3 regions of the Dactylosporangium sp. NPDC051485 genome follow, and region 1 is predicted to be linked to each of the others. Evidence: riboswitches for the same ligand, from Rfam matches in the RefSeq annotation. Region 1 holds a riboswitch; each other region holds the start of a gene.
The links. A riboswitch is a leader RNA that binds a small molecule or an ion and turns the genes downstream of it on or off. The one in region 1 is predicted to bind S-adenosylmethionine.
Positions count from the first base shown of each region.

Region 1 (3,545 bases):
GTGCGGCTGCTGGAGATCGTGGGGTACCTCTGCGTCTGCCTGCTCGTCGTCGCCTCGCTCGCGTTCCTGCTGTCGGTGTCGACCGACGCCCCGCTCGGCGCGGTCGGCGGCGCGGTGCTGCTGCAGATCCTGTCCAACATCCTCGACCAGATCACCGCGCTGGGGAACCTGCGCACGGTCCTGCCGACGCACTACAACGACGCCTGGCTCGGCCTGCTCTCCAGCCCGATGCAGGTCGACGACCTCGTCAAGGGCGCCGTGGCCGCGCTCGCCTACGCCACGGTGTTCTTCGCCCTCGGGTTCTGGCGCTTCCTGCGCAAGGACGTGGTCAGTTAGGCCCACGTCCACCGGGCGCCCTACCGACCGGTAGGGTGCCCGGTCATGCGAATCTCCGCCCTCGGGGGCGCGTGCGCGTTGGTCGTCGGGCTCGCCGCCCTCGCGGCGGGCCTCTACTACGACCAGGGCCACCTGGTGCAGTGGACCCACTTCGCGCAGACGCCCAACGTGACCAAGGGCCCGACCGAGCTGGAGACCGCGCGCGTCTTCAACCTGCTCGGCTCGTTCGCCAGCGCCTTCGCCGCGCTCGTGGCCGCCGGCAGCACCCTGCTGGCCCGGCTGGCCGGCCGCTCCGGCGAGTGGGTGCTGCGCCTGACCGCCGTACTGCTGCTGGTGGTCCTGCTGCTGGTCGCGGTGGCGGTCGGCGTCGGCTCGTTCACCGGCGGCGACCCGGTGGCGATCATCGACACCCCGTGGTGGCTGCTGGCCGCCGAGTGGGGCGCGCTCGCCCTGGCCGTCGTGGGCGCCGCGACGGCCACCGCCCAGCTGTGGCGCTTCGTCCCGGAGACGGATGGGGCGGCCGCCTGATCGGGCGCTATGCCTCGTAGCCGCTGACCGTGCGCATCGGCGGGCGGTCGGGGTGGGCGACGGTCGTCTCCCGCGGTACGACAGCGGAATCATGCCGCTCGAACTGCGTCAACGTCGGCCAGGCCGAGAGGCTCGGCGACACGCGGGCGTTGATCGTCTGCAGGATCGTGGCGGCCATCCGGCCCAGCGCCGCCGTGTCCTGGTGACCGTGCGTGCGCTGGCCGAGATCGACCTGCGCGATGGCGTCCAGCCCGTGCCCGCGCCAGGCGTCGATGAGCAGGCCGGTCTCCACGCCGTAGCCGGCCGCGAAGGGCAGCGACTCGAGCAACGAGCGGCGGGCCGCGTACTCCCCGGCCAGCGGCTGCACCACCCCGGCCAGCTCCGGGAAGTAGGCGTTGAGCAGCGGCCGGGCGGCCAGCTCGGTGACCCGGCCGCCGCCGGCCGCCGAGACGTCCAGCAGCGGGCGGTCGTAGAACGCCTTGACCATCAGCGTGGTGGGGTCGGCCAGCAGAGGGCCCAGCAGGCCGGTCACGAAGTGGGGCCGGAAGTCGGTGAGGTCGGCGTCGATGTACACCAGAATGTCGCCCTTGGTGACCGCGAGCGCCTTCCACAGCACCTCGCCCTTGCCCGGCCGGGAACCGGTGCCCGGCAGGATGTCGTCGCGGTGGTGCACGGTCGCGCCGGCCGCCGCGGCCACCTCGGCGGTGCGGTCCACCGACCCCGAGTCGACCACGATCAGCTCGTCGACCAGCGGGCCCAGGGTGCGCACCCCGGCCACGATCTCGCCGACCGTCGGCTCCTCGTCCAGCGCCGGCAGCACCACGCTCACCCGCGTGTCGCCCTTCGCCGCCAGCACCTCCTCCGCGGGCCAGTCCCGCCAGCCGGAGGTGCGCCGGCCGAACCAGTTCGCCGCGATCGGGTGCATGACTGAAACGCTAGCGGTGTCCGAGTCGTGAGATGACTCATACCCGGCCCCCGGTGGCGCCCCTTACACTGGGGGCACAACTGCATACCTCATCCAGAGGGGCAGAGGGATACGGCCCGATGAAGCCCCGGCAACCCCTGCGCGCGTCTCGATGTTGAGGCCAGCGGGCGGTAGGTGCCAAATCCGTCCCGGTGCACGCCCGTGCGCTTGGGGAAGATGAGAGGAAAGGCCTCCGCCATGACCTCGACGCTCAGCGTCTTCACCGACTCGCCGGCCCGCAACCTGGTTTGCCGCGGCTGCGGGGCCACGTTCCCGCTCGCCGCCCAGCACGCCTGTTACGAGTGTTTTGGCCCGCTCGAGGTGGGCTACGACCCGGCCGCGCTCGCCCGGGTGACCCGCGAGCAGATCGAGGCCGGCCCGCAGAACATCTGGCGCTACGCCCCGCTGCTGCCGGTCGGAGTCGACCCGGACACCCGGGTGAGCCTCGACCCGGGCCTCACGCCGCTGGTCAAGGCCGACGGGCTGGGCAAGGAGCTCGGCTTCACCGCGCAGCTGTGGGTCAAGGACGACTCGGCCAACCCGACGCACTCGTTCAAGGACCGGGTGGTCTCGGTGGCGCTGACCGCGGCCAAGGCGCTGGGCTTCACGCGGTACTCCTGCGCCTCCACCGGCAACCTGGCCAACTCCGTCGCCGCGCACGCGGCCCGGGCCGGCGTCCCGTCGACCGTGTTCATCCCGGCCGACCTGGAGCCGGGCAAGATCATCATGACCGCCGTGTACGGCGGCGAGGTCGTCGCCATCGAGGGCTCCTACGACGAGGTGAACCGGCTCTGCTCGGAGCTGACCGAGACCGACGAGTTCGAGGACACCGCGTTCGTCAACGTCAACGTCCGGCCCTTCTACGCCGAGGGCTCCAAGACGCTCGGCTACGAGGTCGCCGAGCAGCTCGGCTGGCGCATCCCGGCCCAGGTGGTCATCCCGATGGCCAGCGGTGAGCTGCTCACGAAGGTCGACAAGGCGTTCGCCGAGCTGGTCGAGATCGGCCTGGTGCCGGCGACCGAGTGGAAGGTCTTCGGCGCCCAGTCGGCCGGCTGCAACCCGATCGCCAAGGCCCTGCACGACGGCGTCGACGAGATCACCCCGGTCAAGCCGACCGGCATCGCGAAGTCGCTGAACATCGGCGACCCGGCGGCCGGCGTCTACGCCCTGGAGTCGGTGCGGCGCACCGGGGGCTGGATGGAGTACGCCGACGACGACGAGATCCGCGCCGGCATCCAGCTGCTCGCCCGGACCACCGGCGTCTACGCCGAGACGGCCGGCGGGGTGACCACGGCGGTGCTCAAGAAGCTCGTCGAGTCGGGCAAGCTCGACCCCAGCGCCGAGACGGTCGTCTTCAACACCGGCGACGGCCTGAAGACGCTCGATGCGGTGGCCGGCAACGTCGGCCCCACCCACCGGGTGAAGCCGTCGCTCAAGTCCGCCCGCGAGGCCGGCCTGCTCGGATGATTTTTGAGGCCCCGTCGTCACCGAGCGTTCACGCAGAGAGAGCGCTTTCAGGCGGGGACCTGCCGTCGATCGTCCGAATGGCGGATGTGATCGACACGCAACGTGATCGTCGGCGTGCCGTACGCTGATCGGGGACTTGACGCCTTAGGTACCTAGGTCCAGGATGCTCGGTGCGGGAGGACGTGTCGCCGCGAGACTTCGCCGATTTCGGTGGGGTCCGCGACCACAACACCGGAGGTGTTGGCGAGCG
Region 1 covers NZ_JBFAZW010000062.1:1,169-4,713, reverse strand. Annotated here, with positions in the region: gene AB0M46_RS30480 (ABC transporter permease subunit) at 1-336, shown strand, start outside; gene AB0M46_RS30475 (hypothetical protein) at 382-864, shown strand; gene AB0M46_RS30470 (glucosyl-3-phosphoglycerate synthase) at 872-1,789, opposite strand; SAM riboswitch class I at 1,876-2,012, shown strand; gene thrC (threonine synthase) at 2,027-3,295, shown strand.

Region 2 (3,545 bases), on a different contig from region 1:
AGTGCGTCGAGCCAGCCGAGCTGGGCGCGCACGAGTCCCTTGTCGGGCCGCTGCACGACGGCCCGGGACGGCTCCAGCACCGCGTTCACGTCGAGGTCGGCGACGGTCCGCAGGAGCTTCTGCGCGGCGGCCGCGACGGGCGCGGGACCGTCGGCGAGCAGCCGGAGCAGGTCACCGGCGTGCGCGGCCGCCTCGGCCGGGGTCGGCGCGAGCTCGGCCAGCAGGCCGAGGATGCCGCGCAGCGCGGCCGGGCGGTCGCCACGCACCAGCCGCCCGGTGCAGCCGCGCAGCAGCGCGGCCCGGTCCAGGCGGCCCTCGGCGGCGAGCTCGGCCAGGGCGAGGATGAGGGCCCGCTTTCCGCCGGGGCGGCCGGTGTCCCAGACGGTCAGCTTCTCGCCGGCCCCGTCGACGGTGAAGACGAGCGGCGCCAGGGCGTCGAGGAACGGGTCGCGGCGCAGCCGCTCGGCGATGGGCCGCGAGCGCAGCCGCTCCTCGCCCGGGAAGCCGAGGTCGTCCATCCACCGCAGCACGAACCAGTCGGTCGCCGGCGGCGCCGACCCGGTCGCGATGACCAGCGCCGCGACGAACTCCCACCGGTGCCGGTCGAAGTCGGTGGCGCGCCGGTCGGCGAGGCGCGCGGCGAGCTCTGGCAGCCAGCCGGCGCCGCGGGCCCGGGCCGCGCCGATGACGGCCTGCGCGGTGTGCCGGTCGAGGCCCATCGACGGCCGGTCCAGGATGCGGGCGGCCGCCGCCGCGCTCGGCGCGGACCCGATCGTGGCCACCGCCAGGGCGGCGAGCTCGTCGCCGCTGCAGTGGTTGTCGGAGTGTCGCCTGACGTGGGCGAGCAGCTCGCGGGCCAGCGCCGCCCGGCCGGCGTCGTCCAGCGCATCGACCGCCTCGGCGACGGCCGCCACGCGTCCGCGCCGGATGAGCTCGAGGTCGATGACGTTCACGGGAAGAGGCTAATGCTGTGACCGCGAACGTTCGCCGGGGTGGCGTTGTTCGGGCGGGATGCGGCCGATCCGGTGCGCCGCCGATGGCGGGCCCGTGGCCGCCGCGGGACAGGTCGCCGCCGCCCTCGGGGGAATGCCCCGCGATTCCCTAGTGTTCCTATAGGCATTAGACAAGATCCCGCGCCGCAGCTAAGGTCATCGACAGGTTATGAGTGTCAGCGTCAAGCCCTGGCTTGCTGACCGGCAACCCTCCGTCGCGGGGGGTGCTCCAGGTGACGACCTGGCGGCGCAGACCCATGTGCCGCAAGCGCGAGCGGCGTGCGGTGGCGCGCCAGGTGGAGGACAGGGTAATGACGCGTGTGATCGCTCGTCGGCACATTGATGTGCAGCGCGTGGCCGCCTCGTTGTGTCGCACGCCACTGGCTGTCCGCCGCACTCGGTAGTCCACCAACTCATCCATGAGCGCGCGGCCTGCCGGCATCGGCCGGTCCTCGACCGCATTTCTGGTCCGTCTCGTCGAAAGCGATCCCTCATGTCTGATTCGTCCGAGTTCCTGCACCTGGCCGTCGCCCTGGAAGGCGTCGGCTGGCACCCCGCCGCGTGGCGCGAGCCCGACGCCCGCCCGCTGGACCAGTTCACGCCGAAGTACTGGGTGGAGCTGGTGCAGCAGGCTGAACGCGGTCTGCTCGACTTCGTCACGATCGAGGACGGGCTGCGGTTGCAGTCCGACAATCCACTGCAGCCGGACGAGCGCACCGACCGGGTCCGGGGCCGCCTCGACGCGACGCTCATCGCGGCCCGCGTCGCGCCGGTGACGAGCCACATCGGCCTGGTGCCGACGGCGATCGTCAACCACACCGAGCCGTTCCATCTGTCCAAGGCGATCGCCACGATCGACTACGCCAGCACCGGCCGCGCCGGCGTTCGGGTGCAGTTGGACGTCCGCGCCGACACCAACGCGCATTTCGGGCGTCGCGAGATCCCACCGCTGACCAGCGAGGACTACGCCAACCTCCAGGCCGGCATCGAGGTCGCGGACCTGCAGCAGCGGCTGCGCGACTCCTTCGACGAGGCCGCCGACTACGTCGAGGTGCTGCGCCGGCTCTGGGACAGCTGGGAGGACGACGCGGAGATCCGTGACGTCGCCACCGGCCGGTTCATCGACCGGGACAAGCTGCACTACATCGAGTTCCAGGGCCGCTGGTTCTCCGTGAAGGGACCCTCGATCACCCCGCGGCCGCCGCAGGGGCAGCCGGTCGTCACCACGCTGGGCCACGTGTCGATCCCGTTCCAGCTCATCGCCCGCTCCGCCGACGTCGGGTTCGTCACGCCATACGACGCCGCACAGGCGGCGGAGATCGTGTCGGAGATCCGTGCGGAGCAGCGGGCGGCCGGGCGCGAGCACGAGACGGTCCATGTGTTCGGCGACCTCGTCGTCTTCCTGGACGACAGCCGTGCGGCGGCCGTGGCCCGCAAGCAGCGGTTGGACGAGCAGGCCGGGGTCGAATACGGCAGCGACGCACTGATCTTCACCGGAACCCCGGCCGAGCTGGCCGACCTGCTGCTGGAGTGGCGCGCCGCCGGGCTCAGCGGCTACCGCCTCCGCCCCGCCGCGGTGCCGCACGACCTGACCCAGATCACTGACGGGCTCGTCCCCGAGTTGCAGCGCCGCGGCGCCTTCCGTACCGCCTACGAAGCAACGACCCTGCGTGGGCTCCTCGGCCTGCCCCGCCCGGCCAACCGGTACGCCACCACCGCCGCGCCCGAGCCGGCGGCGATCACTCCATGAGCGCGCCACGCAAGCAGGTCCACCTCGCAGCGGGATTCCCCGGCGTCAACAACACCACCGTGTGGAGCGACCCTGCCGCGGGCAGCCAGATCGCGTTCGACTCGTTCCGGCATGTCGCCCAGACGGCCGAGCGGGGCAAGTTCGACTTCTTCTTCCTGGCCGAGGGGCTGCGGCTGCGCGAACAGGGCGGGAAGATCTACGACCTGGACATCGTCGGGCGGCCCGACACCTTCACCGTGCTGGCCGCCCTGGCGGCCGTGACCGAGCACATCGGCCTGACCGGCACGATCAGCTCCACGTTCAACGAGCCCTACGAGGTGGCGCGGCAGTTCGCCAGCCTGGACTGGCTCTCGGGCGGCCGGGCGGCGTGGAACGTGGTCACCAGCTGGGACGCGTTCACCGGGGAGAACTTCCGTCGCGGCGGCTACCTGCCCCAGGACCAGCGCTATACGCGAGCGAAGGAATTCCTGCAGACCGCGGGCGAACTGTGGGACTCCTGGCGCGGCGACGAGATCCTCGCCGACAAGGCGTCCGGGCAGTTCCTCGCCACGCCGACGCCCGGGGCGTTCGCGCACGCCGACGCGCAGTTCGACATCCGTGGCCAGTTCAACGTGCCCCGCAGCCCGCAGGGCCGTCCCGTGGTCCTGCAGGCCGGCGAGTCCGACGAAGGGCGCGAGTTCGCGGCGTCGTCCGCCGACGTGATCTTCTCCCGGTACTCGCAGTACGACGAGGCACGGGCGTTCTACGCCGACGTGAAGCACCGCCTCGCCAGGTACGGCCGCAGCCGAGACGACCTGCTGATC
Region 2 covers NZ_JBFAZW010000111.1:26,498-30,042, reverse strand. Annotated here, with positions in the region: gene AB0M46_RS41870 (DUF6493 family protein) at 1-953, opposite strand, end outside; SAM riboswitch class IV at 1,158-1,269, shown strand; gene AB0M46_RS41865 (LLM class flavin-dependent oxidoreductase) at 1,486-2,742, shown strand; gene AB0M46_RS41860 (NtaA/DmoA family FMN-dependent monooxygenase) at 2,739-3,545, shown strand, end outside.
Region 2: linked by a shared signal. The riboswitch ahead of AB0M46_RS41865 (LLM class flavin-dependent oxidoreductase) and the one ahead of thrC (threonine synthase) in region 1 are both predicted to bind S-adenosylmethionine.

Region 3 (3,545 bases), on a different contig from region 1:
GCGTCGGTCGGCAAGCGGCTGTCCTGGGCGACCGCGGTCGGCGTCGGGCCCAACGTGCGCTCGATCGTGGCCGGGGACCGGGTGCTGTTCGACCCCGAGGACCGCTCCGAGGTGGAGCTACAGGGCCGCGAGTACGTGCTGCTGCGCGAGCGCGACGTGCACGCGGTCGCGGCCCGGCGGGTCGAGCCGGACTCGACCGGCCTCTACCTCTGAGCCTCTACCGCTGAGCCGGCTACCGCGCTCCTAGCGGTAGCCGTAGGGTCCCGCGAAGACCGGCGGGGGCGGCGGGGCCACCGCGACGGGCACGGGCACGACCGGGGTCGGCGGCGGGTCGAGCACCCGCACCACGCCGTCGGGGAAGGTGATGTGGTACCGCGCCCCGTCCCACACCGCCCGCGGCGCCGTCGGGTCGCGGCCGACGAACACCTGGCGGTAGGCGTCCAGCGCGGTGAGCAGTTGCCGCTCCTCGGCCAGCGCCTCCATCCGGCGTTTGGGCTCGTTGTCCAGGCCGCGGTAGAGCCCGTCGCGCAGCAGCGCGAGCCGGGTGGCGTCGAACTGGAAGGCCCGCATCGCCTTGGCCCCGGCGTCGCCGGCCACCCGCTTGGCCCAGCGCCGGGCCGAGAGCCGGCGCCCGAGCGTGCCCAGCGCGGCCACCTCCGGCGGCGAGAACCATCCGGCCCGCGCGTACTCGCCCAGGATGCGCTCGGTGAGCCGGCCCTCGTTGGCCCGCAGCCACAGCGCGAAGCCCACCATGGCCAGGAAGATCGGCATCATGACCGCGAAGTAGCCGTACAGCAGCACGAAGGTCGCCGTCGAGCCGATGACCGACATGAGGTTCCACGAGCCGTGCAGGCACATCGCGAGCAGCAGGCCGGCGAGCGGGGCGAGGAAGCGCACCGACCGGCTCGAGGTGCGCGAGGCGACGCCCAGGCCGATGCCGGTCATCGACGTGAAGAGGGGGTGCGCGAAGCCGCTGAGCAGGATGCGCACGATGAACAGGCCTACGAGCGCGGCCGCGCCCGAGGCCGCGCCGGCCTTCTGGGCCGTCTCGCCGTACCCCTTGAAGCCGAGGTACAGGATGTTCTCCACCATCGCGAAGCCGGCCGCCGACATTCCACAGTAGACAATGCCGTCGATGATGCCGGAGAACGCCCGCGGGCGGCGCCAGATCAGCAGCACCGGGCCGAGGGCCTTCATGCTCTCCTCGATCAGCGGCGCGACCAGCACCGCCACGAGCGACTCGCTGAGCCCGGCCCTGTCGGCGAAGTAGGCGCCCGCGGTGTTCACCACCAGGGCGACCGCCGTGGCCACGCAGGCGCCCCAGCCGAAGACGAAGATGAGGTACTTCACCGGCTCCGGCTCGTACCGGTCGAGCCACAGGAAGCAGCTGACCAGCAGCGGCACCGGCACGACGGCGGCGGCCACGCCCACCACCAGGCCCGTCCAGCCGCCGTTGAAGCCGAAGAAGGTCAGCACGGCCACGCCGCAGAGGGCGATGAAGCTCATGACCCCGATGAGCGTCCACAGCCGCCGCCGGTCGGACCGCTTGGCCGGCGGGGCGGCGGCCAGGGCGAGCGCGGCGGTCGGGTACTCCTGCTGGCCGGTGCTGGGCTCGGCCGCCTCGATGTTGGGCACCGCCACCCCGGGCAGCACCGGCGGCCAGCCCGAGGGCGCGCCGGGCGGGGCGGAGGCCTGGCCGAGCTGGACCTGCGGCACGATCGGCGTCCCAGGGGTGGGCCGGGCCCACGGGTTGGGCGCCGAGCCGGCGGCCTCCGGACCCCAGGGCGCCGGGCCCGAGACCGGCTCGGCGGGACCGCCACCCGGCTGCGCGGGACCCGGATGCGCAGGGCCGCCGCCCGGGGCAGTCCACGACGGACCGGAAACCGGCTCGGCCGGCCCACCACCCGGCTGCGCAGGACCACCACCCGAGGCAGCCCAAGACGGGCCCGAAACCGGCTCGGCCGACCCACCACCCGGATACGCGGGCCCGCCGCCCGAGGAAGCCCAGGCCGGACCGGAAACCGGCTCGGGAGAACCGCCGGTGGGCGAGGCCCAGGCGCCCGGCTCCGATGCCGGGGCCCCCGACGACGGGGAGTCCGGCGGGCCGGATGTGGGCGAGTTCGGCGTCCCACTCGGCGGGAGTGCGCTCATGGGGCCACTGTATCCGCGGTACCGTCATGACAGGTCATGAGTGCCAGCGCACAAGCCCCGGCTTGCTGGCCGGCAACCCTCGCGTTCGCGGCGGGGTGCCCCGGGTGATGACCCGGCCCGGCACGTGGTGTGCCCGGGCAAGCGCGAGCGAAAGGGCTCTCCGTGTCTATTGTGCTGTCCCCCGGCGAGATCAAGCTGCCCGACGGCCGGGCCGTCGACTTCGCCAACCTCGACATCGCCGCCACCGCGCCCTGCCTGCGGGCCGTCGCCGACACCGTGGCCGAGCTGCTGCCCTACTACGGCTCCGTGCACCGCGGCGCGGGCGCGCTGTCGCAGCGCTGCACCCGCGAGTACGAGCAGGCCCGCGAGACCGTCGCCGATGCCCTGGGCCACGGCGCCCGCGACACCGTGATCTTCACCCGCAACACCACGGACGCGTTCAACCTGCTGGCCCGGGCCCTGCCGGAGGGCACCCGGGTGCTCACGTTCGACACCGAGCACCACGCCAACCTGCTGCCCTGGCGCGACACCGTCCGGCTGGCCGTGCCGCGCTCGCCGGACGAGGCGGTCGAGGCGCTGGAGCACGCGCTGGCCCGCGTCCGGGCCCCGCAGGCGCTCGTCAGCGTGACCGCGGCGAGCAACGTGACCGGCGAGGTGTGGCCGGTGGCCCGGCTGGCCGAGGTGGCCCACCGCTTCGGCGCCCGGATCGCGGTGGACGCGGCCCAGCTGGCCCCGCACGACCCGGCCGCGCTGGCCGGCCTCGGCGCGGACTACGTGGCGTTCTCGGGCCACAAGCTCTACGCCCCGTTCGGCGCGGGCGTGCTGGCCGGCCGGGCGGACTGGCTCGACGCGGCCGAGCCGTACCTGGCCGGCGGCGGGGCCAGCGCTCACGTCGGCGACGACCACGCGGTGCGCTGGGCGAGCGGGCCGGCCCGGCACGAGGCCGGCACTCCGAACCTGCTCGGCGCGGTCGCGCTCGCCACCGCGCTGCGCGCCCTGCGGGCCGACGGGCTCAACGGCCACGAGCACGCCCTGGTCGCGCGGCTGCGGGCCGGGCTGGCCGAGCTGCCGCACGTCGAGGAGCTGCGGCTCTTCCCCGCCGAGGCCGAGCGGGTCGGGATCGTCTCCTTCGCCGTGCTCGACCGCGACGCCGGGGACCTGGCCGTGACCCTGGGCCGGGAGCACGGGATCGGCGTGCGGACGGGGCTGTTCTGCGCGCACCCGCTCACCCGCCGGCTGCTGGCCGAGGCGGCCGAGCGCAAGGGCGCGGAGCACGCCCCGGAGCACGCGGTGCGGGCCAGCCTCGGCATCGGCACCACCGAGGAGCACGTGGACCGGCTCCTGGCCGCCCTGCGGTAGGCGGGAGCCGCCCGCGGTAGGCGGGAGCCGCCCGG
Region 3 covers NZ_JBFAZW010000004.1:173,314-176,858, forward strand. Annotated here, with positions in the region: gene AB0M46_RS03715 (co-chaperone GroES) at 1-213, shown strand, start outside; gene AB0M46_RS03720 (PrsW family intramembrane metalloprotease) at 244-1,716, opposite strand; SAM riboswitch class IV at 2,184-2,301, shown strand; gene AB0M46_RS03725 (aminotransferase class V-fold PLP-dependent enzyme) at 2,320-3,510, shown strand.
Region 3: linked by a shared signal. The riboswitch ahead of AB0M46_RS03725 (aminotransferase class V-fold PLP-dependent enzyme) and the one ahead of thrC (threonine synthase) in region 1 are both predicted to bind S-adenosylmethionine.